Linked DNA regions of Streptomonospora nanhaiensis. The protein of the gene in region 1 interacts with the protein of each later gene in a pairwise test. Links are inferred from orthologs where the notes say so. Each region holds a gene or a part of one and is shown in the gene's direction. Other genes may lie near its edges.

Evidence for each region.
Region 2: the proteins of rpsL (region 1) and rimP interact in binary tests that used the Escherichia coli proteins (3 or more experiments, as listed by UniProt). The link is inferred for Streptomonospora nanhaiensis from one-to-one orthologs.

The regions. Positions count from the first base shown.
Region 1 is NZ_JACCFO010000001.1:2,971,615-2,986,920, reverse strand. What follows is about bases 2,905-5,750. They hold rpsL (30S ribosomal protein S12), read left to right. Parts: upstream 2,905-4,064; coding sequence 4,065-4,436; downstream 4,437-5,750. Other genes in these bases: fusA (elongation factor G), read left to right, coding at 4,957-5,750; rpsG (30S ribosomal protein S7), read left to right, coding at 4,439-4,909; HNR12_RS12895 (hypothetical protein), read left to right, coding at 2,905-3,480. In the rest of the region: more of HNR12_RS12895, read left to right, coding at 1-2,904; more of fusA, read left to right, coding at 5,751-7,071; tuf (elongation factor Tu), read left to right, coding at 7,124-8,317; rpsJ (30S ribosomal protein S10), read left to right, coding at 8,573-8,881; rplC (50S ribosomal protein L3), read left to right, coding at 8,895-9,545; rplD (50S ribosomal protein L4), read left to right, coding at 9,548-10,222; rplW (50S ribosomal protein L23), read left to right, coding at 10,219-10,509; rplB (50S ribosomal protein L2), read left to right, coding at 10,586-11,419; rpsS (30S ribosomal protein S19), read left to right, coding at 11,432-11,710; rplV (50S ribosomal protein L22), read left to right, coding at 11,785-12,171; rpsC (30S ribosomal protein S3), read left to right, coding at 12,171-13,001; rplP (50S ribosomal protein L16), read left to right, coding at 13,004-13,420; rpmC (50S ribosomal protein L29), read left to right, coding at 13,420-13,674; rpsQ (30S ribosomal protein S17), read left to right, coding at 13,671-13,946; rplN (50S ribosomal protein L14), read left to right, coding at 14,048-14,416; rplX (50S ribosomal protein L24), read left to right, coding at 14,420-14,725; rplE (50S ribosomal protein L5), read left to right, coding at 14,725-15,300. UniProt on the Escherichia coli protein: With S4 and S5 plays an important role in translational accuracy. Interacts with and stabilizes bases of the 16S rRNA that are involved in tRNA selection in the A site and with the mRNA backbone.
Region 2 is NZ_JACCFO010000001.1:4,959,510-4,974,806, forward strand. What follows is about bases 12,461-15,297. They hold rimP (ribosome maturation factor RimP), read left to right. Parts: upstream 12,461-13,556; coding sequence 13,557-14,039; downstream 14,040-15,297. Other genes in these bases: HNR12_RS22065 (ferritin-like domain-containing protein), read right to left, coding at 12,461-12,654; HNR12_RS22070 (hypothetical protein), read right to left, coding at 12,651-13,157; nusA (transcription termination factor NusA), read left to right, coding at 14,064-15,101; HNR12_RS22085 (YlxR family protein), read left to right, coding at 15,085-15,297. Also shown: HNR12_RS22015 (FkbM family methyltransferase), read right to left, coding at 139-1,176; HNR12_RS22020 (cytochrome d ubiquinol oxidase subunit II), read right to left, coding at 1,628-2,620; HNR12_RS22025 (cytochrome ubiquinol oxidase subunit I), read right to left, coding at 2,681-3,928; HNR12_RS22030 (response regulator), read right to left, coding at 4,127-4,792; HNR12_RS22035 (sensor histidine kinase), read right to left, coding at 4,789-6,042; HNR12_RS22040 (DMT family transporter), read right to left, coding at 6,153-7,184; HNR12_RS22045 (hypothetical protein), read left to right, coding at 7,510-8,217; HNR12_RS22050 (spermidine synthase), read right to left, coding at 8,246-9,079; HNR12_RS22055 (aldo/keto reductase), read right to left, coding at 9,221-10,078; HNR12_RS22060 (proline--tRNA ligase), read left to right, coding at 10,395-12,134; more of HNR12_RS22065, read right to left, coding at 12,187-12,460.

The DNA.
Region 1 (15,306 bases):
GGGGAGCCCGCGCGGCCCCGCCCGACCTTCCCCAACAGCGGGGGGTACCCGGGCCTGAGCGGCGAGCGCCCCGGCATGGCGGAGCCCTACCCTTCGGCCCTGGGCGACCTCGGCGGCTCGCCCCTGGCGCCGCCCGGCCCGCCGGCGGGCGACCCGCCCTCGCCCATCCGGCCCTACGCCGCCCCGGCGCCGCAGGCCGACCGGCCCGCGCCCGCTGAGGCCGCCTACGACCTCGGCACCACCGGCCCCGCCGCTCCGGGCGAGGCCGGGCCCCGGCCGGGCACCCCGGCGCCGGGCCCGGCGGCCGGCGCCGACCCGGGCCGCGACTTCGGCGACCCCGCGGGCGGCTACGCCCGGCCCGCGGGCGGTGGGCGGCCGGGCGGCGAGCCCGGCTCCCCGCTGAGCGCGCTCGGCGGCGGCACCGGCGGCTACCCCGGCTTCGGCTCGACCGTGCGCGGCCGCCCGGACCAGGCGCCCCAGGCGCCCGCCGGCCCGGCGGAGTCGCTGTGGCCGGGCCAGGACGGCGCGGGCGCGCCCGGCCGGCCCGCCGAGCAGCGGCCCGCGGCCGACGACGGCCCCGACACCGCGCCCTTCGCCGGCACCGGCCGGCCCGCGCCCGGCGACACCGACCCCCGCCCGTGGGGCGGCCCCGCCGCTCCGGGCGAGGCCGGGCCCCGGCCCTGGGGCACCCCGGCCGCCGACACCGAGCGGCCGTCCTTCGGCGACCGCCCGGTTCCGGGCGCTCCCGCTGAGCGCTTCGGCGCCGGCGAGGGGCCCGCCTTCGGCGAGCGCACCGACCCCGGGGCCCCCGCGCGCGAGTGGTCCGCCCCCGCCGGTCCGGCGGCCGGCGACCCCCTGTCCACCGACCCCCTGTCCGGCGGCCGCGCCGCCGACAGCGCGGCGCCGTGGGACACCACCCGTCCCGGCGCCGCGCCCGCGGCGTCCGATCCCGCCGGCGCGCCGGGCGAGCGCCCGTCCTACGGCGCCGACCCGCTGGGCGGATCGACCTCGGCCGGCCCCGCCGACGACGCGTGGCGGCGGCCAACCGACACCGACCGGGGCGGCGAGCGCGACCACCGCGCCGACACCCCCGGATACGCCGACCCGCTGGGCGGCCCCGCCGGCGCGCCGGGCGAGCGCCCGTCCTACGGCGCCGACCCGCTCGGCGGACGCGAGGGCTCCGACACCCCCGCCGACCGCTGGGGCGAGCCCCGGCCCGACCGGTACGGCGCCCCCTCGGGCGCGGCCGAGCCCGGCCGCCACGACGACCCCGCCCCCCGCTCCGCGACCGATTCCGGTGCCGGGGCCCCCTGGGGCGGCGGCGACCCGCTCGCGCCGGAGTCCCGGCAGGAGCGGCGGGAGTCCGCCGACCCGCTGGGTGCCGATCCCGGTCGGGCGGCGGAGTGGGGCACCGGCCAGTGGGAGACCGGTGCGCGGCCGGCGGCCGACCTCGGCGCGCCCGCGGGCGGCGCCGAGCGCGGCGCCGAGGCCGACCCGTTCCGCCGCGAGCGGCCCGACTCCGGCGACCCCTTCGGCGGCGGGTTCCCCCGCTCGCCGGAGTCCGGCGCCGAGCGCACCGCCTCGGCATGGGACACCGGCGCCCGCGGCGCCGCCGACCCCGGCGCTCCGACGCGGGATTCCGGCGGCGACCCGCTCGCGCCGGAGTCCCGGCAGGAGCGGCGGGAGTCCGCCGACCCGCTGGGTGCCGATCCCGGTCGGGCGGCGGAGTGGGGCACCGGCCAGTGGGAGACCGGTGCGCGGCCGGCGGCCGACCTCGGCGCGCCCGCGGGCGGCGCCGAGCGCGGCGACGGCTACGACGACGAGCTGTCGCGCCCCTACTCCTCGCGGATCCCCGCTGACGAGGACCTCGGCGCGACCTCGCCGGGCTACCGGCAGTCCAGCGCGCCCGCGGGCACCCCGGCCGCCAACGGCCCTCCGGCCGGCGACACCGGAGCCGACCGCCGCGCCGACGACCCCGCGCGCGCCGACACCGGTCTGGGCGGCGACCTCGGCACCGGCAGCGGCAACACGTGGGCCTTCAGCCGCGACGACGAACGCCTGCCCGAGCACATCCGCCAGGCGGCGGCCGAGGCCCAGCGCAAGCGCCGCGACGGCTCGCCCGAGCACACCACCCAGGTGTTCCGCTCCGGCGGCGACACCCCCGGCACCCCCGGCGGCCGCCCCGACACCGGCCCCCGGCCGGGCACGCCCGTGACCGACCTCGGCGACGACCCGCTCGCCGCCATCGCGGCCCAGCAGGCGCGGGCCCGCTCCGACGACCCCGAGCCGCCGGCCTCCGCCGCCGACCCCGGCTGGGGCGGAGACCCCGGACCGGGCACCCAGGCCGTGCCGGCCGTCGCCGACGAACTGGGCCCCGACCTGCGCGAGTCCCGCCGGGGCGAACGCCCGGGTGAGGACCCCGGCGCCCCCCGGTGGTCCGAGCGCGAGCCCCGGCCCGCCGACGAGGGCGGCCCCAGCACCCAGGCGATGCCCGCCGTCGCCGACGAACTGGGCCCCGACCTGCGCGACGAGCCGCGGCGCGACCCGCTCGGCGGCGACCGCGGCGCCCCCTGGGCCGCCGAGGACCCCGCCGCCCGGCGCGACCCGGGCGGCTACGGTGCCGAACCCGGCGGCGGCTACGACCGGGAGTCCGCCGACCGCGCGGGCGACCCGTTCGGCGCCGCGCCCGAGCCCTACGGCTCCGCCGCCGGCGACCCGGCGGCGGCCGCGCCCGGCGACCGCACCCAGGCGTTCCCCCCGGGCGGCTTCACCGGCGCGCCCGGGACCGACCACGGCCGCGGCGAGCCCGCCGACCCCTGGCGGCGCGAGCCGGAGGCCCCCTCGCCCTACCTCGACGGCGGCGCGGAGTACCCGCGCGGCCACCGCGAGGGCGGGGAGTTCGGCGGGGCGCCGCAGGGCTACGCCGACACCCCCTACGGCGACCGCCGCGAGGCGCCCGAGCCCGGCGGCGACCCCTACGGCACCCGCCACCAGGAGCCGTACGCGGGCGAGTACGGCGACCGGCACCACGGCCGGCACGGGGAGTACGGCGAGGCCGAGGGCCACCCCGACACCCGCGACGACCGCGGCGGGCGCGGTGCCGACGCCCCGACCCGCCGGGGCCGGTCCGGCCGCGACCCGGTCGCCGACGACTTCCCCGGCTTCGACGACCGCCCGCCCGGCGCGGCGGCCGGCGACGCCTACCCCGGCTACGACAACATCGACTACTGGCCCGAGACCGCCCCCGGGGCCGCCGCGACCCTGTGGCTGGGCATCATCGGCCTGGTGCCGGTGATCGGCCTGTTCACCGCGATCGCGGCGCTGGTCACCGGGCCGCGCGCCCGGCGCGCCATCCAGCGGTCCAACGGCGAACTGGAGGGGCTCAACCTGGTGCGCGGCGGCACGATCACCGCGTGGGTCGGTATCGCGCTGTTCGTCGTCGAGGCGGTGGTGTTCGTGGCGACCACGGTGCTCTCCTGATGAGGCGGCGCCCCCCGCGGCACCGCCGCGAGGGGCGGCCACCTTCCGAACGGCCGCGGTCACGCACGGTGCCCGGCGCGGACTCCGCGCCGGGCACCGCGCCGTTGGGGGCAGGGGCCGGGCCCGAACGGGCGGCGCGGCGGGCCGCCCCGCCGGCCCGGGCAAGATCACCGAGATCAGGTGGAGCGGGGCCGCCGGTAATCACCGCGCGAGCACTCGGCGGAGCCCGTACAATGGACAGAGACCTACGACAGCATGAGGCTTCGGAGCCGGGTACCGAGGGTAGCGGTCGCCGTTTTGACCCGTTACTCAGCCTTCGGTACTCTCTAACTTCGTGCCCGTGAGTCGACGGGTCAGCACGTGCGCGTATTCGAACCGGCTTGGACGCCAAAGCAGAACGCGGCGCGTGACACCTCCTCCCAGAGAAATTGACCGCAGGGTCGGGTTTGCTCGTTCCGCCATGCATCGGGTAGAGCGCGACACGCCCGAGTGCGGGGGTAGGGGAGGACGGGAAGCCAAGCAGGTCATAGCGACACATCGGCTAACAGAACCGGCGTAGGTCACGAGAAAGACACGGAGACGCGGTGCCCACCATCCAGCAGCTAGTCCGCAAGGGCCGACAGGACAAGGTCGCGAAGAACAAGACCCCGGCGCTGAAGGGGAGTCCGCAGCGTCGTGGTGTGTGCACGCGTGTCTACACGACTACGCCCAAGAAGCCGAACTCCGCGCTGCGCAAGGTCGCCCGTGTGAAGCTGAGCAGCGGGATCGAGGTCACGGCCTACATCCCCGGCATCGGCCACAACCTGCAGGAGCACTCCATCGTGCTCGTGCGCGGCGGCCGTGTGAAGGACCTGCCGGGTGTCCGCTACCGGATCGTCCGCGGCTCGCTCGACACCCAGGGTGTGCGCAACCGCAAGCAGGCGCGCAGCCGCTACGGCGCTAAGAAGGAGAAGTAAGCATGCCGCGCAAGGGCCCGGCGCCGAAGCGCCCCCTCATCACGGACCCGGTCTACGGATCGCCGCTCGTCACCGCACTGATCAACAAGGTGCTGCTGGACGGCAAGCGCTCCAAGGCCCAGGGGATCGTCTACGACGCTCTTGAGGGCGCCCGCGAGAAGACCGGCCAGGACCCCCTCGTGGTGCTCAAGCGTGCGCTGGACAACGTGAAGCCCGCCCTGGAGGTGCGCAGCCGCCGCGTCGGTGGCGCCACCTACCAGGTGCCAGTCGAGGTCCGTTCGTCCCGCAGCACCACCCTCGCTCTTCGCTGGCTCGTGAGCTACTCGCGGCAGCGCCGCGAGAAGACCATGACCGAGCGCCTCATGAACGAGCTGGTCGACGCCAGCAACGGTCTGGGCGCCAGCGTCAAGCGTCGCGAGGACACCCACAAGATGGCGGAGTCCAACAAGGCCTTCGCCCACTACCGCTGGTAATCCCCGCGGCCCAATCGATACGAGAGACCGAGAGAAGACGAGCCCTCATGGCTACCACTGCTCTTGACCTTGCCAAGGTCCGCAACATCGGGATCATGGCGCACATCGACGCGGGTAAGACCACGACCACCGAGCGCATCCTCTTCTACACCGGCGTGAACTACAAGCTGGGCGAGGTCCATGACGGCGCGGCCACCATGGACTGGATGAAGGAGGAGCAGCAGCGGGGGATCACGATCACCTCCGCGGCGACCACCACCCACTGGGACGACCACACCATCAACATCATCGACACGCCCGGCCACGTCGACTTCACGGTCGAGGTCGAGCGGTCGCTGCGTGTGCTCGACGGCGCGGTCGCGGTCTTCGACGCCAAGGAGGGTGTCGAGCCCCAGTCGGAGCAGGTGTGGCGCCAGGCCGACCGCTACGGTGTTCCGCGGATCTGCTTCGTCAACAAGATGGACAAGATCGGTGCGGAGTTCCAGCGCTGCGTCGACATGTTCTCCGACCGCCTGAACACCAACCCGATGCCGATCCAGCTGCCCATCGGCGCTGAGTCGGACTTCAAGGGCGTCATCGACCTGGTGCGCATGAAGGCTCTGGTCTGGAGCGACGAGGCCGCGCTGGGCGAGATGTACGAGACCGTCGACATCCCCGACACCCACATCGAGGCCGCCCGCGAGGCGCACGACAAGCTGATCGAGACCCTGGCCGAGGCCGACGACGAGATCATGGAGCTCTACCTCGAGGGCGTCGAGCCCACGGTGGAGCAGATCGTCCCGGCCATCCGGCGCGCCACCATCGCCGGCACCGCCATCCCGGTGCTGTGCGGCACGGCGTTCAAGAACAAGGGCGTGCAGCCGCTGCTGGACGCGGTCGTCGCCTACCTCCCCTCGCCCCTGGACATCGAGGCCATCACCGGCCACGACCCCAAGGACGAGACCGAGGAGACCGTGCTCAAGCGCCGGCCGAGCGAGGAAGAGCCGCTGGCCGCCCTGGTCTTCAAGATCATGAGCGACCCCCACCTGGGCAAGCTCACCTACGTGCGCGTGTACTCCGGTGTCCTGGAGGCCGGCACGCAGGTGCTCAACAGCGTGAAGGGCCGCAAGGAGCGCATCGGCAAGATCTACCGCATGCACGCCAACAAGCGTGAGGAGATCGGCCGCGTGGGCGCCGGCGACATCGTCGCCGTCATGGGCCTGAAGGACACCACCACGGGCGAGACCCTGTGCGACTCCTCCGACCCGATCGTGCTGGAGTCGATGACCTTCCCGGCCCCGGTGATCGAGGTCGCCATCGAGCCGAAGACCAAGAGCGACCAGGAGAAGCTGGGCATCGCGATCCAGCGGCTGGCCGACGAAGACCCGTCCTTCCGCGTCTCGACCGACCAGGAGACCGGCCAGACCGTGATCTCCGGTATGGGCGAGCTGCACCTGGAGGTCCTGGTCAACCGCATGCGCGACGACTTCAAGGTCGAGGCCAACATCGGCCGTCCGCAGGTGGCCTACCGTGAGACCATCCGCAAGAAAGTCGAGAAGGTCGACTACACCCACAAGAAGCAGACGGGTGGCCAGGGCCAGTTCGGCCGCGTGGTGATCGACCTTGAGCCGCTGATGGCCGACGGCGAGGGCGACACCGCCGGATACGAGTTCGTCAACAACATCACCGGCGGCCGCATCCCCCGGGAGTACATCCCCTCGGTGGACGCGGGCTGCCAGGAGGCCGCTGAGTTCGGTGTCCTCGCCGGGTACCCTCTCGTGGGGATCAAGGTCACCCTGCAGGACGGCGCCTACCACGACGTCGACTCCTCCGAACTCGCCTTCAAGGTCGCCGGCTCCATGGCTTTCAAGGAGGCGGCGCGCAAGGCCAAGCCGGTTCTGCTGGAGCCGGTGATGGCGGTCGAGGTCACGACGCCCGAGGAGTACATGGGCGACGTGATCGGCGACCTGAACAGCCGGCGCGGTCAGATCCAGTCCATGGACGAGCGCTCCGGGACACGGGTCGTCAAGGCCCAGGTGCCCCTGTCGGAGATGTTCGGCTACGTGGGTGACCTGCGCAGCCGTACGCAGGGTCGAGCCACGTACACGATGGTGTTCGACTCCTACGCGGAGGTCCCGTCCAACGTCGCAGAAGAGATTGTGGCGAAGGCGCGCGGCGAGTAACCGCGACACGTATCAAGTCAGCTAGCAAACCTGTACGTCTAGGAGAAATCCAGTGGCGAAGGCCAAGTTCGAGCGGACCAAGCCGCACGTAAACATCGGCACCATCGGTCACATCGACCACGGTAAGACCACCCTTACCGCCGCGATCACCAAGGTTCTGCACGACGCGTTCCCGGAGCTGAACCCGTTCACGCCGTTCGAGGACATCGACAACGCTCCCGAGGAGCGCGAGCGCGGTATCACGATCTCCGTCGCCCACGTCGAGTACGAGACCGAGCACCGCCACTACGCGCACGTGGACTGCCCGGGCCACGCCGACTACGTGAAGAACATGATCACGGGTGCGGCCCAGATGGACGGCGCGATCCTGGTCGTGGCCGCCACCGACGGCCCGATGCCGCAGACCAAGGAGCACGTGCTCCTGGCCCGCCAGGTCGGCGTGCCCTACATCGTCGTGGCGCTGAACAAGGCCGACATGGTCGACGACGAGGAGATCTTCGACCTGGTCGAGCTCGAGGTCCGCGAGCTGCTCAGCGAGTACGAGTTCCCCGGCGACGACGTCCCGGTGGTCCGCGTCTCGGCGCTCAAGGCCATGGAGGGCGACCCCGAGTGGGGCAAGGCCGTCCTTGAGCTGATGAAGGCCGTGGACGAGAACATCCCCGAGCCGCAGCGCGACATCGACAAGCCCTTCCTGATGCCGATCGAGGACGTCTTCTCGATCACCGGTCGCGGTACGGTCGTCACCGGCCGCATCGAGCGCGGTGTCATCAACGTCAACGAGACCGTTGACATCGTGGGCATCAAGGAAGAGAAGCAGACCACCACCGTCACCGGTGTGGAGATGTTCCGCAAGCTGCTCGACCAGGGCCAGGCGGGCGACAACGTCGGCCTGCTCCTGCGCGGCACCAAGCGCGAGGACGTCGAGCGCGGCCAGGTCGTCATCAAGCCGGGCACGACCACCCCGCACACCGAGTTCGAGGCGCAGGTCGTCATCCTGTCCAAGGACGAGGGTGGCCGCCACACGCCCTTCTTCAACAACTACCGGCCGCAGTTCTACTTCCGCACGACCGACGTCACCGGCGTCGTCTCGCTGCCGGAGGGCACGGACATGGTCATGCCCGGTGACAACACCGAGATGACCGTCCAGCTGATCCAGCCGGTCGCCATGGAAGAGGGCCTGCGGTTCGCCATCCGCGAGGGTGGCCGGACCGTCGGCGCCGGCCGAGTGACCAAGATCATCAAGTAGCACGAACGTGCGGGGGCGGTCGCCGCGGCAACGCGGGGACCGCCCCCGGGGGCGGCCGGACCGCCGAGACGGACCGGCCGCCCCCGACATGAACGACGTCATCGGGCTCTGTAGCGGTGATGCGCCTCAGGGGACAGCCCTGTCGCAGATTCTCAGGTGAATAGAGCCAGACACGGGCAAGCCCCCGAAGGGCACGGCGCCATCTCACCGGCGCCGCGCCTCTACGGACACTAAGCGAAGGACGAAAAGGCCACCATGGCGGGACAGAAGATCCGCATTCGGCTCAAAGCCTATGACCATGAGGTCATCGACAGCTCGGCTCGCAAGATCGTCGAGACCGTGACGCGGACTGGCGCGAGCGTCGCTGGCCCGGTGCCGTTGCCGACGGAGAAGAACGTTTACTGCGTCATCCGCTCGCCGCACAAGTACAAGGACTCGCGCGAGCACTTCGAGATGCGCACGCACAAGCGGCTGATCGACATCATCGACCCGACGCCGAAGACCGTCGACTCGCTCATGCGGCTCGACCTTCCGGCCGGCGTCGACATCGAGATCAAGCTTTAAGGGACGCACTGACATGGCCACCAAGCAGATCAAGGGAGTTCTGGGCGAGAAGCTCGGCATGACCCAGGTCTTCGACGACGCGGGCAGGATCGTGCCCGTGACTGTCCTGAAGGCCGGTCCGTGCGTTGTGACGCGCGTCCGCACTCCGGATACCGATGGCTACTCCGCCATCCAGCTCGGCTACGGGAAGATCAACCCGCGCAAGGTGAACAAGCCCCTCGGCGACTACCTGCGCAAGCACGATCTGACCCCGCGCCGCCACTACGTCGAGGTCCGCACCACCGACGCCACCGAGTACCAGCTCGGCCAGGAGGTCACCGCCGAGGCGTTCGAGGCCGGCCAGCTGGTCGACGTGACCGGCAAGAGCAAGGGCAAGGGCTACGCCGGCGTCATGAAGCGCCACGGGTTCCGCGGCCTCAGCGCCACGCACGGTACCCAGCGCAAGCACCGCTCGCCCGGCTCCATCGGCGGCTGCGCCACGCCCGGCCGCGTGTTCAAGGGCCTGCGGATGGCGGGGCGCATGGGCAACGCGCGCACGACCGTCCAGAACCTGACCGTCCACTCCGTGGACGCGGACAAGGGCCTGATCCTGGTCAAGGGCGCCGTGCCCGGCCCCAACGGCGGGCTGGTGCTCGTCCGCACCGCCGTGAAGGGGGACAAGTAACCATGGCCACCACCGTTGAGGTGAAGAGCCCCGAGGGCAAGGCCGGCCGCAGCGTCGAACTGCCGGAGTCGATCTTCGACCAGAAGGTCAACATCCCGCTGATGCACCAGGTCGTGAACGGCCAGCAGGCCGCCGCCCGCCAGGGCACGCACTCGACCAAGACCCGCGGCGAGGTCCGCGGCGGCGGCAAGAAGCCGTACCGCCAGAAGGGCACCGGCCGGGCCCGCCAGGGCTCGACCCGCGCGCCGCAGTTCACCGGCGGCGGCGTCGTCCACGGCCCCAAGCCGCGCGACTACAGCCAGCGCACGCCCAAGAAGATGAAGGCCGCGGCCCTGCGCGGCGCGCTCTCCGACCGCGCCCGCCACAACCGCGTCCACATCATCAGCGAGTTCCTGGGCGAGGACGTCACCAGCCAGCGCACCAAGACCGCTCTGAAGGCGCTGCGCGGCATCACCGAGTCCACCAAGGTGCTCGTGGTCCTGGACCGCGACGACCACCACAACCGGACGGCGCTGCGCAACCTCCCCGAGGTGCACATCCTCGACGCCGACCAGGTGAACACCTACGACGTCCTGCGCGCCGACGACATCGTCTTCACCGAGCGCGGCTACGACGAGTTCGTGGCCCACGCCCAGGGCGGCGCCCGGGCCGCGGAGGCTCAGGAGGAGGACCAGTGAGGATCCCCGACCCTCGGGACATCATCATCGAGCCGGTGATCTCCGAGAAGAGCTACGGGCTCATGGACCAGAACAAGTACACGTTCCTGGTGCAGCCCACGGCCAACAAGACGCAGATCAAGATCGCGGTGGAGAAGATCTTCGACGTGAAGGTCACCAACGTGAACACGATCAACCGGCAGGGCAAGCGCAAGCGCACCCGGTTCGGTTACGGCAAGCGTCCTGACACCAAGCGCGCGATCGTCAGCCTGCGCGAGGGCGACCGGATCGACATCTTCGGCGTCTAGGACACCGCACCGTCCCCGCGGCGGTGCCCCGCAGGGCTGACCGCCAGAGAAACACGCAAAGGAATGCGCGAAGAAGATGGGCATTCGTAAGTACAAGCCGACCTCACCAGGTCGCCGCGGCTCCAGCGTGGCCGACTTCGTCGAGATCACGCGCTCCCACCCGGAGAAGTCGCTGGTGCGTCCGCTGCACTCCAAGGGCGGGCGCAACGGCCAGGGCCGCATCACCGCGCGCCACCAGGGCGGCGGCCACAAGCGGGCCTACCGGGTGATCGACTTCCGCCGGCACGACAAGGACGGGGTTCCCGCCAAGGTCGCGCACATCGAGTACGACCCGAACCGGACCGCGCGGATCGCGCTGCTGCACTACGTCGACGGGGAGAAGCGCTACATCCTCGCCCCGACCGGCATCCAGCAGGGCCAGCGGATCGAGAACGGCCCCGGCGCCGACATCAAGCCCGGCAACTGCCTCCCGCTGCGCAACATCCCCACGGGTACGTTCGTGCACGCGGTCGAGCTGAAGCCGGGCGGCGGCGCCAAGCTGGGCCGCTCCGCCGGCTCGCAGATCCAGCTGCTGGCCAAGGAGGGCAACTACGCCACGCTGCGCATGCCCTCCGGCGAGATGCGGCAGGTGCTCGTCACCTGCCGCGCGACGGTGGGCCAGGTCGGCAACGCCGAGCAGTCCAACATCAACTGGGGCAAGGCCGGCCGCAACCGCTGGCGCGGCAAGCGCCCCTCGGTCCGCGGTGTGGCGATGAACCCGGTCGACCACCCGCTCGGCGGTGGCGAGGGCAAGAGCTCGGGCGGCCGGCACCCGGTCAGCCCGTGGGGCAAGCCCGAGGGGCGGACCCGCAAGCCGAAGAAGGACAGTGACCGGCTCATCGTGCGTCGGCGTAGCAAGAAGAAGCGGTAAGGAGCACGTCCGATGCCACGTAGCCTGAAGAAGGGCCCGTTCGTCGACGACCACCTCATGAAGAAGGTGGAGGAGCAGAACGAAAAGGGCACCAAGAACGTCATCAAGACGTGGTCGCGCCGGTCCATGATCGTCCCTGAGATGATCGGCCACACGATCGCCGTCCACAACGGCAAGACGCACATCCCGGTGTTCATCACCGAGGCCATGGTCGGTCACAAGCTCGGCGAGTTCGCTCCCACGCGCACTTTCCGCAGCCACGTCAAGGAAGACCGGCGCAGCCGCCGCTAGCGGTTGCGATGAGGAGTAAAAGCCAATCTCCCCACGGTGAGTGGGGGCTGATTTCCGTGAGCGAGGGAAAAGCGATGGGAACGAGGGCACAGGCACGGTTCGTCCGTGTTACGCCCCGAAAGGCCCGCCGTGTGGTGGACCTTATTCGCGGGTTGCCCGCTGACGAGGCACAGGCGGTGCTCCGGTTCGCGCCCCAGGCGGCGAGCGAGCCGGTGGGCAAGGTGCTCGCGAGCGCCATCGCCAATGCCGAGCACAACGACAAGCTGGACCGCGAGAATCTGGTGGTCGGTGGCGCCTGGGTGGACGAGGGTCCGACCCTGAAGCGCATCCGGCCGCGGGGCTTCGGCCGCGCGTTCCGGGTCACCAAGCGGACGAGCCACATCACCGTGGTCGTTGAGCCGCGTGACGCCGCCTCGTCGTCCAAGACGTCGTCGTCCAAGACGAAGGAGAGGACCCGATAGTGGGGCAGAAGGTCAACCCGCACGGGTTCCGACTCGGTGTCACCACCGACTACAAGACCCGGTGGTATGCCGACAAGCTGTACAAGGACTACGTCAAGGAAGACGTGGCCATCCGCCGGATGCTGAACCGCGGCATGGAGCGCGCCGGGATCTCCAAGGTCGAGATCGAGCGCACCCGTGAGCGCGTCCGCGTCGACATCCACACCGCCCGGCCGGGCATCGTCATCGGCCGCCGCGGCTCGGAGGCCGACCGCATCCGCGCAGACCTGGAGAAGCTGACCAACAAGAAGCAGGTCCAGCTCAACATCCTTGAGGTCAAGAACCCCGAGATCGACGCCCAGCTCGTCGCTCAGGGTGTGGCCGAGCAGCTTTCCAGCCGAGTCGCGTTCCGGCGGGCCATGCGCAAGGCCATGCAGAGTGCCATGAAGAGCGGTGCCAAGGGCATCCGCATCCAGTGCGGCGGCCGCCTCGGCGGTGCCGAGATGTCCCGGTCGGAGTTCTACCGCGAGGGCCGCGTGCCCCTGCACACGCTCCGCGCCGACATCGACTACGGCTTCTTCGAGGCCCGCACCACCTTCGGCCGCATCGGCGTGAAGGTGTGGATCTACAAGGGCGACGCCCCGGCCACCCGCGCCGAGCGCGAGGCCGCCCAGGCGGCGCAGCGCGCCCCCGGCGGTGCCGGCGGCCAGCGCCGCGAGCGTCCGCAGCGGCGCCGCCGCGGCGGCCAGGGCGGTCCGCAGGGCGGCCAGGGCCAGGCGGCCGAGGCGAAGTCCGGCGCACCGGCCGGGGCCGGCCAGGGTGCCGACAACTCCGGGAACGAGGGGAGCTGACCATGCTCATTCCCCGCAAGATCAAGTACCGCAAGCAGCACCACCCCAGCCTGAAGGGGCGGGCCAAGGGCGGCACGAAGGTCAACTTCGGTGAGTACGGCATCCAGGCCCTGGACGCCGCCTACGTCACCAACCGGCAGATCGAGGCCGCGCGTATCGCCATGACCCGGCACATCCGGCGTGGCGGCAAGGTCTGGATCAACATCTTCCCCGACCGCCCCATCACCAAGAAGCCGGCCGAGACCCGCATGGGTTCCGGTAAGGGCTCCCCCGAGTGGTGGGTCGCCCCGGTCAAGCCGGGCCGCGTCATGTTCGAGCTGTCGGGCGTGCCGGAGCCGGTGGCCAAGGAAGCCATGCGTCGCGCGATGCACAAGCTTCCGATGAAGTGCAAGTTCGTGAAGCGCGAAGTGGAGGCGTGATGGCCAAGTCCCTGACCGCCCAAGAGCTGCGGAACGAGTCCCTCGAGGACCTGGTCGGCAAGCTCAAGGAGGCGAAGGAGGAGCTGTTCAACCTCCGCTTCCAGGCCGCCACCGGGCAGCTGGACAACCACGGCCGTCTGCGCACCGTGAAGCGCGAGATCGCTCGGATCTACACGGTCATGCGCGAGCACGAGCTGGGGATCATGCCGCTGGCCGGAGAGTCGGCTGAGGAGACGAAGGAAGCAGCCGAATGAGCGAGACCACCCAGGGCTCGGGGCGCAACTACCGCAAGGTGCGCGAGGGCTACGTCGTCAGCGACAAGATGGAGAAGACCGTCGTTGTCGAGGTCGAGGACCGCGTGAAGCACGCGCTTTACGGCAAGGTCCTGCGCCGCACCACCAAGTACAAGGCCCACGACGAGGCGAACTCCTGCGGCGTCGGTGACCGGGTTCGCCTGATGGAGACCCGTCCGATGTCCGCGACCAAGCGCTGGCGCGTCGTGGAGATCCTGGAGAAGGCGAAGTAACCCCTGTGGCGGCCGGTTGGTGGAGATCGGCCGCCCAAGGGGTGTGACCACCTAGCAGCGCGGACCGGGAGGCCGGTCGCGCGCGAATATCAGGAGCAGACGTGATTCAGCAGGAGTCGCGACTCAAGGTCGCCGACAACACGGGGGCCAAGGAGATCCTGACCATCCGTGTCCTCGGTGGCTCGGGTCGGCGCTACGCGGGCATCGGCGACACCATCGTGGCGACGGTGAAGGACGCCCTTCCCGGCGCGGGCGTGAAGAAGGGCGATGTCGTCAAGGCCGTTATCGTGCGCACCTCCAAGGAGCGCCGCCGGCCCGACGGCTCCTACATCCGCTTCGATGAGAACGCCGCCGTGCTCATCAAGGACGGTGGGGACCCGCGCGGCACCCGCATCTTCGGCCCGGTCGGGCGCGAGCTGCGGGACAAGAAGTTCATGCGCATCATCTCGCTAGCGCCGGAGGTGCTCTAGGCGATGAAGATCAAGAAGGACGACGAGGTCATCGTCATCGCCGGCAAGGACAAGGGTGCCACCGGGAAGGTCATCAAGGCCCTTCCCCGGGAGCAGCGTGTCGTCGTCGAGGGCGTCAACCTCATCAAGAAGCACAAGAGGGCGAATCCGGCGAGCGGCCAGCAGGGCGAGGTCGTCACCAAGGAGGCGCCGATCCACGTGAGCAACGTCGCGATCGTGGAGGACGGCAAGCCGACCCGGGTGGGTTACCGCTTCGACGAAGACGGTACCAAGGTCCGGATCTCCCGCCGTACCGGTAAGGACATCTGATGACGGCCCAGACTGAGACCGCCGCGCCGCCGGTTCCGCGGCTGAAGGAGAAGTACCGCTCCGAGATCGCTGCGGCGATCCGCGAGGAGTTCGGGATCAAGAACGTCATGCAGACCCCCGGTCTTGTCAAGATCGTGGTGAACATGGGCGTTGGCGACGCCGCGCGCGACGCCAAGCTGATCCAGGGTGCGGTCTCCGACCTGTCGCTGATCACCGGCCAGAAGCCGCGCATCAACCGCGCCAAGAAGTCCATCGCGCAGTTCAAGCTGCGCGAGGGCCAGCCGATCGGCGCCAGCGTCACGCTGCGCGGCGACCGCATGTGGGAGTTCCTCGACCGGCTGCTGTCGCTCGCGCTGCCGCGCATCCGCGACTTCCGCGGGCTGTCGCCGAAGCAGTTCGACGGCAACGGCAACTACACGTTCGGGCTGACCGAGCAGGTCATGTTCCACGAGATCGACCCCGACAAGGTCGACCGCCAGCGCGGCATGGACATCACGGTCGTCACCTCGGCGACCAACGACGACGAGGGGCGCAGCCTGCTGAAGCGGCTCGGTTTCCCCTTCAAGGAGTCCTAGGGGAGA
Region 2 (15,297 bases), 2.0 Mb from region 1 along the record:
TAGAACCCGTTCTACAACTACGTTCGAGGCGCGGCCCCGTGCGGCCGGACGCCGCCGCGCAGTGCCGCGCCACCTGCCGGAGGCGGATCGCGCCCCGCCACCGGCGGGTGGCGCCCCGGCGCCCCGCGCGGCAGCCGGCTAGGCCACCGGGATCCCCATCGCCGCGAGTTCGGCTCCGCCGCGCGTGGTGACGAACCAGTCGCGGAACCGGTCGTGCGGCGCCGGCGCGCCGGCCGGGGCCAGGGCGCGCTCGCCGACCAGGTGGAACCGGTAGCCGTGCGGCGCGAGCAGGCCGCTCAGCCGGTCGGCGTCGGCCCCCGGCAGCACCTCGCACAGGATGTCGGGCCGGTGTGCGGCCAGGAACTCCTGCCCGTGCTCGAACACCGCCGCCTCGGTGCCCTCCACGTCGACCTTGAGCACGGCGGGCGCGCCCGGCGGCACGGCGGCGGTGAGGGAGTCCAGCGCCACCACCTCCACGGGCACACCGTCGGCGAACACCATCTCGGCGGAGTAGTAGCAGGGCAGCGCGGAGTCGCCCGACCGCGCGGGCATGGTGACGGTGGTCGCGGGGTCGCCCACCCCGACGTGGTGCAGCGTGGTGCGGTGCAGCACCCGGTTGCGCACGCAGTTGTCGAACAGGGTGTGCACCACCTCGGGCACGATCTCGAAGGCGTGCGCGCGCAGCCGCGGGTTGACCGCGGTGCCCGCCAGGGTGAACAGGCCGGTGTAGGCGCCGATGTCCAGCAGCACCGCGCTGCGCCGGGCGGCGGCGGCGAACACCCGCAGCGCCAGGTCGTCGGCGGCGCCCGGGCGCCGGCCCGCGCCCCAGTACAGTTCGGCCGCCACCACGCACGCCGAGGGGCGCAGCATGGTGAACGCGGCGGGTTCGGCGCCGGGCACCAGGCCGGTGACCTCGGCGACCCGGGCGGGCACCGGCAGCCGGCCGGTGCGGCGCAGGCCCGGCGCCGCCACCGCCACCGCGGCCCGCATGGCGAGGTTGGCCGGGCCCCAGCCCAGCAGCCGCTTGACGGGCCTCTTGGCGCCGTACCAGCCGCGCCGGCGCGCCCGGGGCGTGGCACGGAAGTCCACCGCCGCGCCGGCGCCCGCGCGCGCCCCGGTGCGGGGCGGGCCGGCGGGGGAGCGGTGCCGCCCGCCCGTGGTCGACTCCACCGCCATGGCCGCCCTCCGTGTCCACGCGCTCACCCAACGCGGCCAGCCTAGCCGGGCGGCGCGGCGCGGGCCGGGCCTCCACGCCGAAAGCCCGCGGACCGGATGGGGTCCGCGGGCCTTCGGCGGGCCGCGCCGCTGCGGGGAGCGGGGGGTACGGGATCGCGCGGCGGGCCGGGATCGGCGGGGGCTGGTCAGCCGCAGCTGCCCCCGCAGCTGCAGGAGCCGCCGCTCTGGCAGCCGCAGCCGCAGCCGGAACCGCAGTTGCAGCCGGGGACAAGCAGGACGGGTGCGGATTCGGGCATGGGGCCTCCTCGGACCGGGCGCGCCCGCAGGTCGGGGAGCACGCGGGCGCGCGGGTGTGCCATGTGCTCGCTCCAAGGCTCACCTGCCCGCTGGCCGTGATCGCCAACCGAACGGTGAGGAAGGTGTCACCCCCCCGGCGCCACCCCCCGCACCCTCAGCCGAAGAAGCCGCCCGCCGGCGCGGGGCGGCGCAGCGTCCGGTACAGGGCCACCTGGCCGACCGCCATGACGGGCACCGCCGGGCCCACGGCCAGCCAGAACAGCGCGGACGTGGACGCGGGGACGGCGGCCACCGGCAGCGCCACCGAGGCCGCCACCAGCAGCGGCACCAGCGCCATCGCCGCCGCCGAGGTGTGCCGGGCCAGCCCCGGGCCCGACAGGCCCGAGGTCGCCGCCAGCACCGCCACCAGGGGCACGGCGAGGGCGGCGGCGAGCAGCGGCCGGTCCAGCGCGGCGCCGCCGGGCAGCAGCGCGGCGCCCGCGGTGAGCAGCGCCCCGACCAGCGCCGCGCGCGCCAGCGGCCGGGTGGCCCGCGCGGCGGCGTCGGCGCTCTCGGCCGCGTCGGAGCGCGGCGCGGGCGCGGCGGCGGCCGCCCCCGCGCCCACGGCGGCGGGCACCGGCGCCGGGGCCTCATGGGGGACCAGCCGCTCGGCGCCGAAGGCGGCACCGCGCAGCGCGAACAGCGCCGCCACGGTGGCCGCGCAGGCGAGCGCGAAGGGGCTCAGCAGGGCGCCGTCGGCGAGCAGCCCGGCGACCGCCAGGCCCAACGCCACCGCCAGCGTCCAGCTCCCGGCGGTGATCCCCACGTCGCACGCGCCCCGGCCCGCGGCCGAGGCCCACCGGCCGCGGAACCACAGCCCGGCGTCGCGGAGCAGCCAGCCGGCCAGCAGGGCGGTGAAGACCGGCCACATGCCGGTGACGGCCTCGGTCTTGAGGGCGGGGAACAGGCCGGCCACCACGCCGATGGTGCCGACCAGCCAGACCTCGGTGCCCAGGAAGTAGGGCGCCGCGGCGCGCACGACGCGCCGGCGCTCGGCCTCGGTGCGGGCGACGAAGGGCATCAGCATGCCCAGGCCGACGTCGCAGCCGGCGAGCACGAAGTAGCCCACGACCGCGCCGGCGAGAAGGGTGACGGCGACGATGTCCACTGCTTGCTCCTGGAATGGGTCGGAAGGGGGAGGGGGAGGGCGGTGGCCCGGGAGCGCGCCCTAGAAGGCGGGCGCGTGCGCCGGCGCGGCGGGCGGCTCGGGCGCGGCGGGGGTGAGCGGGCCCCGGTCGGGGCCGCGCACCGCGTAGCGCACCAGCAGCGCGTAGGTGACGGTCGCCAGGACCGCGAAGGCCAGCGTGAACAGGGAGAACGAGACCACGGCCATGCCCGGGGTCATGTCGGTCATGGCGTCGGCCGTGGTCAGCAGGTCCTCCACCACCCACGGCTGGCGGCCGGTCTCGCGCAGCGCCCAGCCGGCGACGCTGGCGATGTAGGGCAGGAACGGCAGGAAGGTCAGCGGCCACAGCAGCCAGCGCCAGCGGTCCAGGCCGCGCAGCAGCCAGGCCAGCAGCAGCACCGGCGTCAGGAAGAACATCAGCGACCAGAAGCCCATCATGAAGGCGTCGCCAAGCCCGCCGACCAGCTCCAGTTGGCTGTTGGCCGCATACCGCGCTTCGATGGCCTCGATCTCCTGCGCGGAGTAGGTCGAGCCCGAGGTCGGCGGCACCATGTCGTAGAGGGCGAACTGCATCCCGCCCACCGCGGCCGTGGGCATCAGCGCCGCCGCGAAGACCACCAGGCCGCGGCGGATGCCCCGGCTGAAGACGCCGTAGGGGTCGCTGCGCCGCGCCAGGTGGTAGGCGCTCACCGCCATCACCACCGCGCCGCCCAGCAGCAGCGCGCTCAGCGCGATGTGGCCCAGTGCCAGCAGGGTGGCGGGGTTGGTGAGCATCGCGACGGGGTCGGTCAGCACGGCCGTGCCGTCCTCGACGCGGAAGCCGACCGGGTACTTCAAGAAGCCGTTGGAGACCAGCACCCAGTAGGCCGACAGGTAGGCGGTGGCGGTGACCACGCCGAAGCACGCCAGGTGCGCCCAGCGGCCCATGCGGTCCCAGCCGAAGATCCACAGGCCCAGGAAGGTCGACTCCACGAAGAAGGCGCCCATGGTCTCCACGGCCAGCGGCGCGCCGAAGACGTGGCCGAACATGTCGCTCAGCCCGCTCCAGTTCAACGCGAGCTGCAGCTCCATCACCAGGCCGGAGAGCACGCCCATGGCGTAGTTGACGACGTAGAGCCCGCCCCAGAACCGGACGCCGCGCATCCGGTCGGCGTCCCGGCGCAGGGTGGCGCTGAGCTGGCCGAACAGGATGAACGGCGCCAGGCCCAGGGTGAAGGCCACGAAGATGTAGTGGGTGCTCGCCGTCAGCGCGAACTGCAGGCGGGCGAGGATCAGGGGATCGTCGAACATGTCGGATGACGCCTCGCGGGTCGGTGGACCAGGACGACCCGAGCATGGCGCCCGGGCTCGGTCCGGTTCATCGGCCCGCGGGAGGTTTCGGCGCTACGCCCGCCGGTGTCAGGGGCGGTGCCCGCCTACACCGCCCGGTGTAGGGGGCGCCCCCGAGGGGTATGGGGGTCCACCCTGAGCCGGGGCCCGAGCTCCGCCTCAGTCGGCCCAGCCGGGCACCACCAGCGAGGTCTCGTAGGCCAGCACGACCAGCTGGGCGCGGTCGCGCATGCCCAGCTTCACCATGATCCGGCTGACGTGGGTCTTGGCCGTGGCCGGGCTCACCACCAGCCGCCGGGAGATCTCCTCGTTGGACAGCCCCTCGGCCACCAGCGCCAGCACCTCCCGCTCCCGGTCGGTCAGCCCGTTGAGCCGGGTGGAGGGCGCCGGCCGGCGCGGGCGGCGGGCGTAGTCGGCGATCAGCCGCCGGGTGACCCCGGGCGACAGCAGGGCGTCGCCGCGCGCCACCACCCGCACGCCCTGGAGGAGGTCCTCGGGCTCGGTGTCCTTGACCAGGAACCCGCTGGCGCCCGCGCGCAGCGCCTCGAAGATGTACTCGTCCAGGTCGAACGTCGTGAGGATGACGATCCGCACCGCCTCCAGCGCGGGGTCGGCCAGGATCTGGGCCGTGGCGGCCAGGCCGTCCAGGCCCGGCATGCGGATGTCCATGAGCACCACGTCGGGGCGCTCGGCCCGGGCCTGGCGCACCGCCTCGGCGCCGTCGGCCGCCTCGGCCACCACGGTGATGTCGGGCGCGCTGTCCAGCAGCGCCCGGAACCCGGCGCGCACCAGCGCCTGGTCGTCGGCGAGAAGAACCCGGATCACGCCTGCCGCTCCTCCTGTGCGGGCGCCGCCGCGGCCGGCTGCCGGGGTCTCGCACCGCTGTCGTCTCCACTGGCCGGACCACCGCCGGCGGGGCCGCCGGGCTCGGCCCGGTCGGGCAGCCGGGCCCGCACGGCGAACCCGCCGCCCGGGCGCGCCCCGGCCGCCAGCTCGCCGCCCAGGGCGGCGGCCCGCTCCCGCATGCCGGTGATCCCGTTGCCCACCGTGAACTCCCCCGAGGCCGCGCCGTCGTCGGTCACCGACAGGCGCACGCCGTCGTCGGCCACGTCCACCTCGACCACCACGGTCGTGGCGCGGGCGTGCCGCACGGCGTTGGTCAGCGCCTCCTGGACGATACGGTAGGCCGCCGTCTGGGTGTTGGCCGACAGGGGGCGGTCGGCGCCGGTGCGCACCACCCGCACGTCCAGGCCGGCGCCCCGGGTGCCCTCGGCGAGTTCGGCGAGGCGGTCCAGGCCCGGCGCCGGGGAGCGCGGCGCCCGCTCATCGGCCGAGCGCAGCACATTCAGGGTGGCCCGCAGTTCGCGCAGGGTCTCCTTGCTGGTGCGCTTGATCGTGGCCAGCGCCTCGGCGGCGCGCTCGGGCTCGGTCTCGATGAGGTAGAGCGCGGTGCCCGCCTGCACGTTGATCAGCGAGATGTTGTGCGCCACGGTGTCGTGGACGTCGCGCGCCAGTTGCACGCGCTCCTCGGAGATCCGCCGCCGGACGGACTCCTCGCGGGTGCGCGCGGCCTCGTCGGCGCGCTCGCGGGCCAGCGCCCGGTACTCGGTGTGCTTGCGCTTCAGCTCCCCGCTGCCCACCAGCACCAGGCACCAGGCCAGCATGCCCAGGGCCGGGCCCAAGCGCGGCGCGCCGTAGGCCAGCGCCTCCCACAGGTGGATGACCAGGAACTGCGCCGCGGCCAGGGTCCAGGCCTGCCACCGGCGGCCGTCGGCCGCCGCCCCGAACAGCGCGATCGCCCCGGCCAGCCCGACGCAGCCGTCGGGGAACCCCAGCGGGTAGTACAGCACCGACAGCGGCGCGCTGATGGCGGCCACCGCCGCCGGGTAGCGGCTGCGCCACAGCAGCGGCGCCACCGCGGCCGCCATCCACACCAGCCCCCAGGGCGCCAGCGGGCGCGAGGGCGCGCCGTCCTGCAGCAACTGCTCGGCGAACAGCGTGGTGGCCAGGGAGACGACGGCCGTCACCAGGGTGACGGCGGTGTCGCGGCGGGTGGGAAGCGGGACAGACCTCACGCCTCAGACGGTACGCGGCCGCTGCCCGCGCGGCCCTCATCCGCCGGGATACTCCGCGGCGGCCGGGCCTACTCCGCTGGGAGTAGGCCCGGGCCGCGCCCGGCGCGGGCTCAGCCCGACCGGCGCCGCCGCAGCGCCTCGGCGGCCTGGTCCACGCCCATGGCGGCCAGCAGCAGCACCGCGCCCACCGCGCCGGCCGCGGTCATCTGCTCGCCCAGCAGCACCATGGACAGCACCGCCGCCGTGAGCGGCTCGGCGATGGTGCCCACGGCCGCGCCGGCGTCGGAGGCGGTGCGCAGCCCGCCGAAGTAGGCGAGGTAGGCCAGCGCGGTGGGCACCAGGCCCAGGAACACCAGCAGCGCCAGCGGCAGCGGCCGCGCCGGCACGGCCATGCCGGCCACCAGCCCGGCCGGGAGCAGCAGCAGCCCGCCCGCCAGCAGCCCCACGCCCACGTTGACCAGCGGGTCCAGCCCGGCAACGGGGGCGCGGTTGAGAAGGGTCATCACCGAGAACGTCAGCCCGGCGCCCAGCGCGCAGGCCAGCCCCAGCGCCAGCGTCAGCGGCGGCGCGTCGCCCGCCGGGAACCCGGCCAGCAGCGCCAGCCCGGCCACGGCCAGCAGCACCGCCGCCGCCAGCCGCCGCGACGGCACCCGGCGCGCCGCCAGGCAGATCCCCACGGCGACGAACACCGGCACGCTGCCGATCTTGACCAGGGTTGCCAGCCCCACCGGGATGAACGCCAGGGAGGCGAAGTACAGGCTCTGGAACACCGCGTGCAGCAGCGCGTTGGCCGCCAGCCGGACGGCCGGCGGGCGCGAGCGCGGCAGCCGGCCCAGCCGCCCGGCGGCGGCCAGGAACGCGGTGATCAGGGCGCCGGCCACCAGCAGCCGGTAGGCGGCCACGGCCAGCGGCGGCACGCCGTCGGCCTGGAGCAGGTGCCCGGCGAGGCCGCCGGTGCCCCACAGCACGCCGGCGGCGGTGAGCAGCGCGAACCCGCGCCGGGCGGAGCCGGGGGAGGACGCGGCGGGCAGGGACGAGGACGAGGACGCCGCGGCGGACGGGCGCGCGGCAGAGTGGTTTTCGGACACGACGGCGTACTCCAACGTCGACAGGCAGGCAGGGATGTCGGCGTGGGACGTCACGGATCGGCACCGCACCGCGCATCCGGCGGCGCGGCTCGCGCGCTCCGCCGGATGGGCGGGCGCGGACGCCCCGCTAGGCGCGGGGCGGGGGGGTGACGAAGCGTCGTGTCTGGTGCGGCATGTCCGCGAGCCTAGCCCACCGCGCCCCCCCGCCCGTCAGCGCGGGGCGCCGCCAGGCGCGCCGGTCCGCGCGGTGCGGTGGCGGCGGGGTGAACCGTGCGGTGGGATACTGCGTCAGAAGTCCGTCGAGTCCCCACGACCGACGCCGACCCCGGCCTGCCGCGCGGTCGGCCCGCCACCCCGTCGGAAGCCACCGGATCCGCCCATGAGTCACCCGCCCTACGGACCGCCCCAGCCCGCCTACGGGCCCCCGCCCAACGACGTGCACCGCTGGCTGCTCAGCCAGCCCTTCCCGGCGGTGCGGCCCAACCTGCGGGTGATCCTCACCGGCGACCCCTCGGCCCTGGGCACGGACAAGCTGGCGTACTCCATCAACCCCCAGCTCACCGCGCTCCTGTGCTACCGCACCAACCCCGCCAACTACGAGGCCGCCGTCCTGGACGTCCGCCACACCCAGCAGTGGGGCCTGACCAAGCAGGACGTGTGGTTCGCCGCCCTGGGCAACCTCGCCTACGAGCGCTACGACCTCAAGGCGTTCCCCACCAGCGCGCCCAACGCCGACACCCCCGTGCAGGTGCTGATCGGCCAGACCTGGCCGGGAACGGCGCACGTCATGCGGCTGGTCGACGTCGTGCGGGAGCCGATGCCCTACGGCGCCGTGGTGATGCTGCCCTCGCCCAACACCATGATCTTCGCGGTGCTGCGCAGCAAGCGGTCGGCCTCCCTGCTGCCGTTCATCTACAACACCTTCCAGAGCCTGCGCGAGGACGGCGACCCCGTGACCGACCAGATGATCTGGTGGCGCGGCGGGCGGGTCACCGGCATGAGCACCCAGCCCGACCCCGGGGGCGGCGTGGGCATCCGGCAGAGCCCGGAGTTCTCGTTCCTGCTCGACCACGAGCTGCCCGACTGACCCGCGCGGCGCCCGCCCGCCGGGCGGCTCAGCGCGCGAACGCGTCGTCGGGCGGGGCGGGGGAGTCCTTGGCCGTGGCGTCGCGCACCGGCGCGGCGCCCGCGGTGAACCGCGCCAGCACCTCCCCGGCCAGCACCCGCGCCATGTCGGGGTCGCGGTGGGCGCGCGCGGTCAGCTCCGCCACCGGCAGCGGGGCGTCCGAGCCCAGCAGCACGAAGTTGCCGAACCGCCGCCCCCGCAGCACGCCCGGCGCGGCGATCAGCACCACGTGCGCGAACACCTCCGCCAGCGTCACCGCCTGGGCGCGCACGTGCGCCAGCCGCCGGCCGTCGCCCACGTTGGCCGCGCACACCCCGCCCGGCGCCAGGACCCGCGCCACGTCGGCGAAGAACTCGGTGGAGGTCAGCGCGGCCGGGGTGCGCGCGCCGGCGAACACGTCGCACACCACCAGGTCGGCGCTTGCGGAGTGCCGCTGGGCCAGCCACGCGCGGGCGTCGCCCACCCCCACCCGCAGGTCGGCGCGCCGGTCCCACGGCAGCTCCCGGCGCACCAGGGCGACCAGCCGCTCGTTGTTGTCGACCGCGCGCTGGCGCGAACCGGGCCGGGTGGCGGCAACGTAGCGCGCCAGGGTCAGCGCGCCCGCGCCCAGGTGCAGGGCGCGGACGGGCGCGCCCGGCGGCGCCAGCAGGTCGATGACGTGGCCGATGCGCCGCACGTACTCGAAGTCGAGGTAGGCGGGGTCGGACAGGTCCACGTGGGACTGCGGGGTGCCGTCGACCAGCAGCAGCCAGGAGTCCGGGCGGTCGGCGTCGCGCAGCAGCTCCACCTCGGGTCGCACCGGTCCGCCGCCCCACGCCGCCATACGCCCCGCCTCGCCCAGCCGCTCGATCCGTCGTCCGACGTCCACGGTACGGGGGCGCGGGCACCGCGCGGACCCCGCGCCGACCGGCCGTGCGAGGCCGGCCGGGTGCCCGCCCCGGCGCGGGACGGGCACCCGGCCGTCTTAGGCGCGGTCCAGCTCGGCCAGCTCCCCGGCGCTCAGCTCCAGGTCGGCCGCCTGGGCGCTGTCGGCGATGGTCTCGGGCCGCGAGGCCCCCGGGATCGGCACCACCACCGGCGCCTTGGCCAGCATCCAGGCCAGGCACAGCCGCTGCGGGCTGACCCCGCGCTCGGCCGCGATACGCGCGAACGCCCCGCGCGAGCCCGCCAGCCCGGCGGCCTCGCGCGCGCCGCCCAGCGGCGACCACGGCAGGAACGCGATCTTCAGCTCCGCGCACAGCTCCAGCTCCGGCTCGCTGGAGCGGAACCGCAGCGAGAACTCGTTCTGCACCGAGGCCAGCCGCCCGCCCAGCACCTCGTTGGCGGTGCGGATCTGGGCGGGGTCGGCGTTGGAGATCCCGGCCATGCGGATCTTGCCCTCGTCCAGCAGGTCGCGCAGCGCGCCCACCGACTCCTCGAAGGGGACCTCGGGGTCGGGCCGGTGGAACTGGTAGAGCCCGATCGCGTCGGTGCGCAGCCGCCGCAAAGAGTCCTCGCAGGCCCGCTTCAGGTACTCCGGCCGCCCGTTGAGCGTCCAGGAGCCGTCCTCGGGCCGCACGTGGCCGCCCTTGGTCGCCACCAGCACCTCGGAGGTGTCGCCGCCGTAGGCGGCCAGGGCCTCGGCGACCAGCTCCTCGTTGTGCCCGGCGCCGCCGCCGGGGTGGTAGGCGTCGGCGGTGTCGATCAGCGTCACCCCGGCGTCCAGGGCGGCGTGGACGGTGGCGACCGCGCGGTCGCGGTCGGGGCGCCCGGCGACCGACAGCGGCATGGCGCCCAGGCCGATGGCGCTGACGGTCCGGTCGCCGATGGTTCGCATCCGCATGGTGTGCGGTCCCCCTGTCGTCACTCGCGTCATGGTCACACCCGGCCCGCCGCGGCCCCGCCGGGCGGCCCCGGCGGCCTGCCCGCGCGGCCGGCGGACGGGCCGCCGCCATCCTCCTGCCTGCGCGCGCCCGAGTCCAGCGCGCCTTGGGCGCGCCCGCGCCCGTGCGGGAGGTACCGGGCCGCGCACGGCGGGCGCTAGCCTGGAACTCCTCCAGCGCACCGCCCCCCACGGGGCGGGCGTATCCCTCCCGCGGACGATCCCGTGCACCGCGCGGAGCAGACCCGACTGTCGTTAAGGAGCGGCCGTGCTGCGGATGTCGACCCTGTTCCTGCGCACCCTGCGCGAGGACCCGGCGGACGCCGAGGTGCCGAGCCACAAGCTCATGGTGCGCGGCGGGTACGTGCGCCGCGCCGCGCCCGGGGTGTACTCCTGGATGCCGCTCGGCAAGATGGTGCTGGACAACGTCGCCGCGGTCATCCGCGAGGAGATGGACCGCATCGGCGGGCAGGAGGTCCTGCTGCCCGCGCTGCTGCCCCGCGAGTACTACGACGCGTCGGGGCGCTGGACCGAGTACGGCGACTCCATCTTCCGGCTCAAGGACCGCAAGGGCGCCGACTACCTCCTGGGCCCCACCCACGAGGAGCTGTTCACCCTGCTCGTCAAGGGCGAGTACTCCTCCTACAAGGACTTCCCGGTCATCCTGTACCAGATCCAGGAGAAGTTCCGCGACGAGGCCCGCCCCCGGGCCGGCGTGCTGCGCGGCCGGGAGTTCCACATGAAGGACTCCTACTCCTTCGACCTCGACGACGAAGGGCTGGAGCGCTCCTACGAGCTGCACCGCCAGGCCTACATCCGTGCGTTCGACCGGCTCGGCCTCCGGTACGTCATCGTCTCGGCGATGTCGGGCGCCATGGGCGGCTCGGCCTCGGAGGAGTTCCTGGCCGAGACCCCCACCGGCGAGGACACCTTCGTGCGCAGCACGGAGTCCGACTACGCCGCCAACGTCGAGGCCGTGCGCACCCCCGCGCCCCCCGCCCTGCCGATCGAGGGGCAGCCCGAGGCGCAGGTGCACCACACCCCCAACACCCCCACCATCGAGACCCTGGTCGACTTCTTCAACGCCGCAGGGCTGGGCCGCACCTTCACCGCCGCCGACACCCTCAAGAACGTCCTGGTCAAGACCCGCGCCCCGGGCGCGGCCGACTGGGAGGTCATGGGCATCGGCGTGCCCGGCGACCGCGAGGTCGACATGAAGCGGCTGGAGGCGGTGCTGCACCCCGCCGAGGTCGCGCTGCTGGACGAGGCCGACTTCGCCGCCAACCCCTTCCTGGTCAAGGGCTACGTCGGTCCCAACGCGCTGCTGCACAACAAGCTGCGCTACCTCGTGGACCCCCGCGTGGTCGAGGGCTCGGCCTGGATCACCGGCGCCGACAAGGCCGACCACCACGTCATGAACCTGGTGTGCGGGCGCGACTTCGTCCCCGACGGCACCATCGAGGCCGCCGAGGTCCGCGAGGGCGACCCCTCGCCCGACGGCAAGGGCACCCTCTACACCGCCCGCGGCATCGAGATCGGCCACATCTTCCAGCTCGGCCGCAAGTTCGCCAACGCCTTCGAGCTGGACGCCCTGGGCCCCGACGGCAAGCCCCGGCGCGTCACCATGGGCTCCTACGGCATCGGCGTCTCCCGCGTGGTCGCCGCCATCGTGGAGCAGTCCCACGACGACAAGGGCATCATCTGGCCGCGCGAGGTGGCGCCCGCCGACGTCCACGTGGTCGGCACCGGCAAGGGCGAGCAGATCGAGGTCGCCCTGCGCATCGCCGGCGAACTGGAGGAGCGCGGCGTGCGCGTGCTCGTGGACGACCGCAAGGGCGTCTCGCCCGGCGTGAAGTTCACCGACGCCGAGCTGCTGGGCGTGCCCACCGCGCTCATCGTCGGCAAGGGCCTGGACCAGGGTGTCGTGGAGCTGCGCGACCGCGCCACCGGCGAGCGCGCCGAGATCCCGCTGGAGACCGCCGTGGAGCGGGTCGCCGCGGTGGTCGACGGCGGCTGAGGGCCGCCCCGCCCGCCGGGCGGGTCCGGCGCCCCGGCGCCCGGCGCGGCCCTCAGCCGCCGTCGGGCGCGGGCGGCGCCCCGCCGGGGAACCCCGGGAACACCGGCAGGTCCGCGCCCCACTCCATGCCGCGCAGCGTGGCGTCCTGCAGCGAGCGCAGCGCCAGCTCGCGCAGCGCGGAGTCGGGCGCGGCGGCCAGTTCCAGGTAGGCCTGTGCGGTGAGGTCCTCCACCTCCACGGCGTAGTCGGCCAGCGCCTCGCCGGAGTCGGACTCGGGCAGCGCGTAGGAGCTCTCGCCCGCCGCCGGCACCGCGTCGCGTTCGCGCAGCTCGCCCTTGAGGGTGTCGCGCTGCCCGCGGTGGGCGTCGAGGTACTCGTAGCAGCGCAGGCGGCGGTCCTCGTCCTGGGAGCGGGCGCCGATGTAGCCGTAGGCGTAGACGGCGGCGTGCTCGGCCCGCAGGGCGCGCTGCAGCGCCTCGGCGGTGTCGAACTCCTCGGCGTCCTCGGGGGTGGCGGTCATCGTGCCTCCGCAAGGAGTCGGGTGTGGCCGGCCTCGCAGGCCCCCACGGCGGCGAGCAGCTGCGCCAGCCCGGCGTCGGTCAGCCGCTCGACCTGGCGGCCGCGCGACTCCGCCGCGCTCTGCTCGGCCACCCGCAGCTCGGCCACGGGCAGCGGGGTCTCGGGTACGGGCTCGGGGCTGGGGCCGGGCGAGGGCTCCTCGCCGTCGGGGGTGCGGCCGGGCTCCTCGGGCAGCCGCAGGCGCAGCGCCTCGACGTGCGCGCGGTGGTCGTCGAGCAGCCGCTCCAGCAGGTCCAGGGGGCCCTCGCCGGCGGCGACGGTGGCCTCGTAGCGGGCGATCATGCGCTCCTTCTCGGTGATCACGGAGCGCAGCACGTACTCGTCGGGGCTGATGTCGCTGGGGTACCACCGCGGCCCCTGGCATCCGGCCAGGGCGACCCCGGCCAGCCCGGCCAGCGCTCCGACGACGACCGTGCGGCGGGTGACCGCGCCGCTGCTGCCCACCCTCTCCTCCTCAGTCCGGGGCCCCTGAAGGGCGACACCGTGAGCCGTGCATGGGCGTGCGCCGGGCCGGGCGGGCGGCCCTCGGCAGCGCCGGGCCGCGCCGGGGCGGGCGACATGCCGGACACCGCGGCGCGGATCGTCCCCATCCTTCCATGATCGGCGTCCGTTTCGCGCGTGTGCGGGGGGTGTGTACACCCGCGCGTCGCGCCGGCGGGCGCCCGGCGCCTTGACACCGCCCCCTCGGCTGACAAGGCGCGACGGGCGGCTCTGATCACCGGCGACTGTGGATACCCTTGACTGCACACCGGCGTCGCCTGACGCGCGGAACTCGAACCGTTCAAGCAGGACCGCCCCGGATTCCCGTGTCCGAGGGGCGGAATTCGCCGAGGAGGACCACTGATGGGCGCGCAGGCCCGCCACGAACGTCTCGCCGCGCTGCTGACGCCCCTGCTGGCCGAGGCCGGGCTGGAGCTGGAGTCGATCGAGGTCACCCCGGCCGGCAAGCGGCGGCTGCTGCGCGTCGTGGTGGACTCCGACAACGGCGTCGACCTCGACGCCGTCGGCGAGGTCAGCCAGGAGATCTCGACCGCCCTCGACTCCTCCGACGCCATGGGCAAGGCCCCCTACGTCCTGGAGGTCACCTCGCCCGGGGTCGACCGCCCGCTGACCCTGCCCCGCCACTGGCGGCGCTCGCGCGGCCGGCTGGTCCGCGCCGCCACGGCCGAGGGCGGCGAGGTCCAGGGCCGGGTCAAGGACGCCGACGACGACGGCGTCACCCTGGAGGTCGACGGCCGCGATCGCCGCTACGGCTATTCTGACCTGCGGCGCGCAAAGGTCCAGGTGGAATTCCGCCGCGAAACCGGCGACGACGCGGCGGACTAGAGGGGGAGCCCCGTGGATATCGATATGAGTGTCCTGCGCAGTCTGGAGCGCGAGAAGGACATCTCGGTGGACCTCGTCGTCAAGGCGATCGAGGACGCCCTGCTGATCGCCTACCACCGCCAGGAGGGCACGGAGTCCGCCGCGCGGGTCGAACTCGACCGCGCCACCGGCCACGTCACCGTGTGGGCCGCCGAGACCGACGACGACGGCAACGTCGTGCGCGAGTACGACGCCACGCCCTCGGGGTTCGGCCGCATCGCCACCTCGACCGCCAAGCAGGTCATCCTCCAGCGGCTGCGCGACGCCGAGGACGAGCTGACCCTGGGCGAGTTCGCCGGCCGCGAGTCCGAGATCGTGTCGGGCCTGATCCAGCAGGGCAAGGACCCCCGCAACGTGCTGGTCGACCTCGGCAAGATCGAGGCCATCCTGCCGCCCCAGGAGCAGGTCCCCGGCGAGCCCTACACCCACGGCGAGCGGCTGCGCGCCTACGTGGTGCAGGTCCGCAAGGGCCACCGCGGCCCCTCGGTCACGCTCTCGCGCACCCACCCCAACCTGGTGCGCAAGCTGTTCGAGCTGGAGGTGCCCGAGATCGCCGACGGCACCGTCGAGATCGCGGCCATCGCCCGCGAGGCCGGGCACCGCACCAAGATGGCGGTGAAGTCCAACAAGTCCGGCGTCAACGCCAAGGGCGCCTGCATCGGCCCGCTGGGCAGCCGCGTGCGCAACGTCATGGCGGAGCTCAACGGCGAGAAGATCGACATCGTCGACTACTCCGAGGACCCCGCCGTGTTCGTCGGCAACGCGCTGTCCCCGGCCCGGGTCACCCGCGTCGAGGTGCTCGACCGTGCGGGCAAGGTCGCGCGCGTGACCGTGCCCGACTACCAGCAGTCCCTGGCCATCGGCAAGGAGGGGCAGAACGCCCGGCTCGCGGCCCGGCTCACCGGCTGGCGGATCGACATCCGCTCCGACGCCGAGCCCGCCGAGCAGGACGACTCCCCGGCCCGACCGGCGCCCGAGGACCCCGAGCGGCCCTCGGGGCAGCCCGATGCCCCAACGCGCTAGACTGGAGGCTCGCGACCGCGCCCGCCCCGTACGGACGTGCGTGGGGTGCCGGTCGCGGGCGGCTCAGTCCGATCTGGTGCGGTTGGCGAACCTCTCCGGCGTTGTCGCGCCGGACCCCGCCAGGCGCGCACCCGGCCGCGGCGCCTACCTGCACGCCGACTCCCGCTGCTGGGAGGCGGCGAAGCGGCGGCGCGTC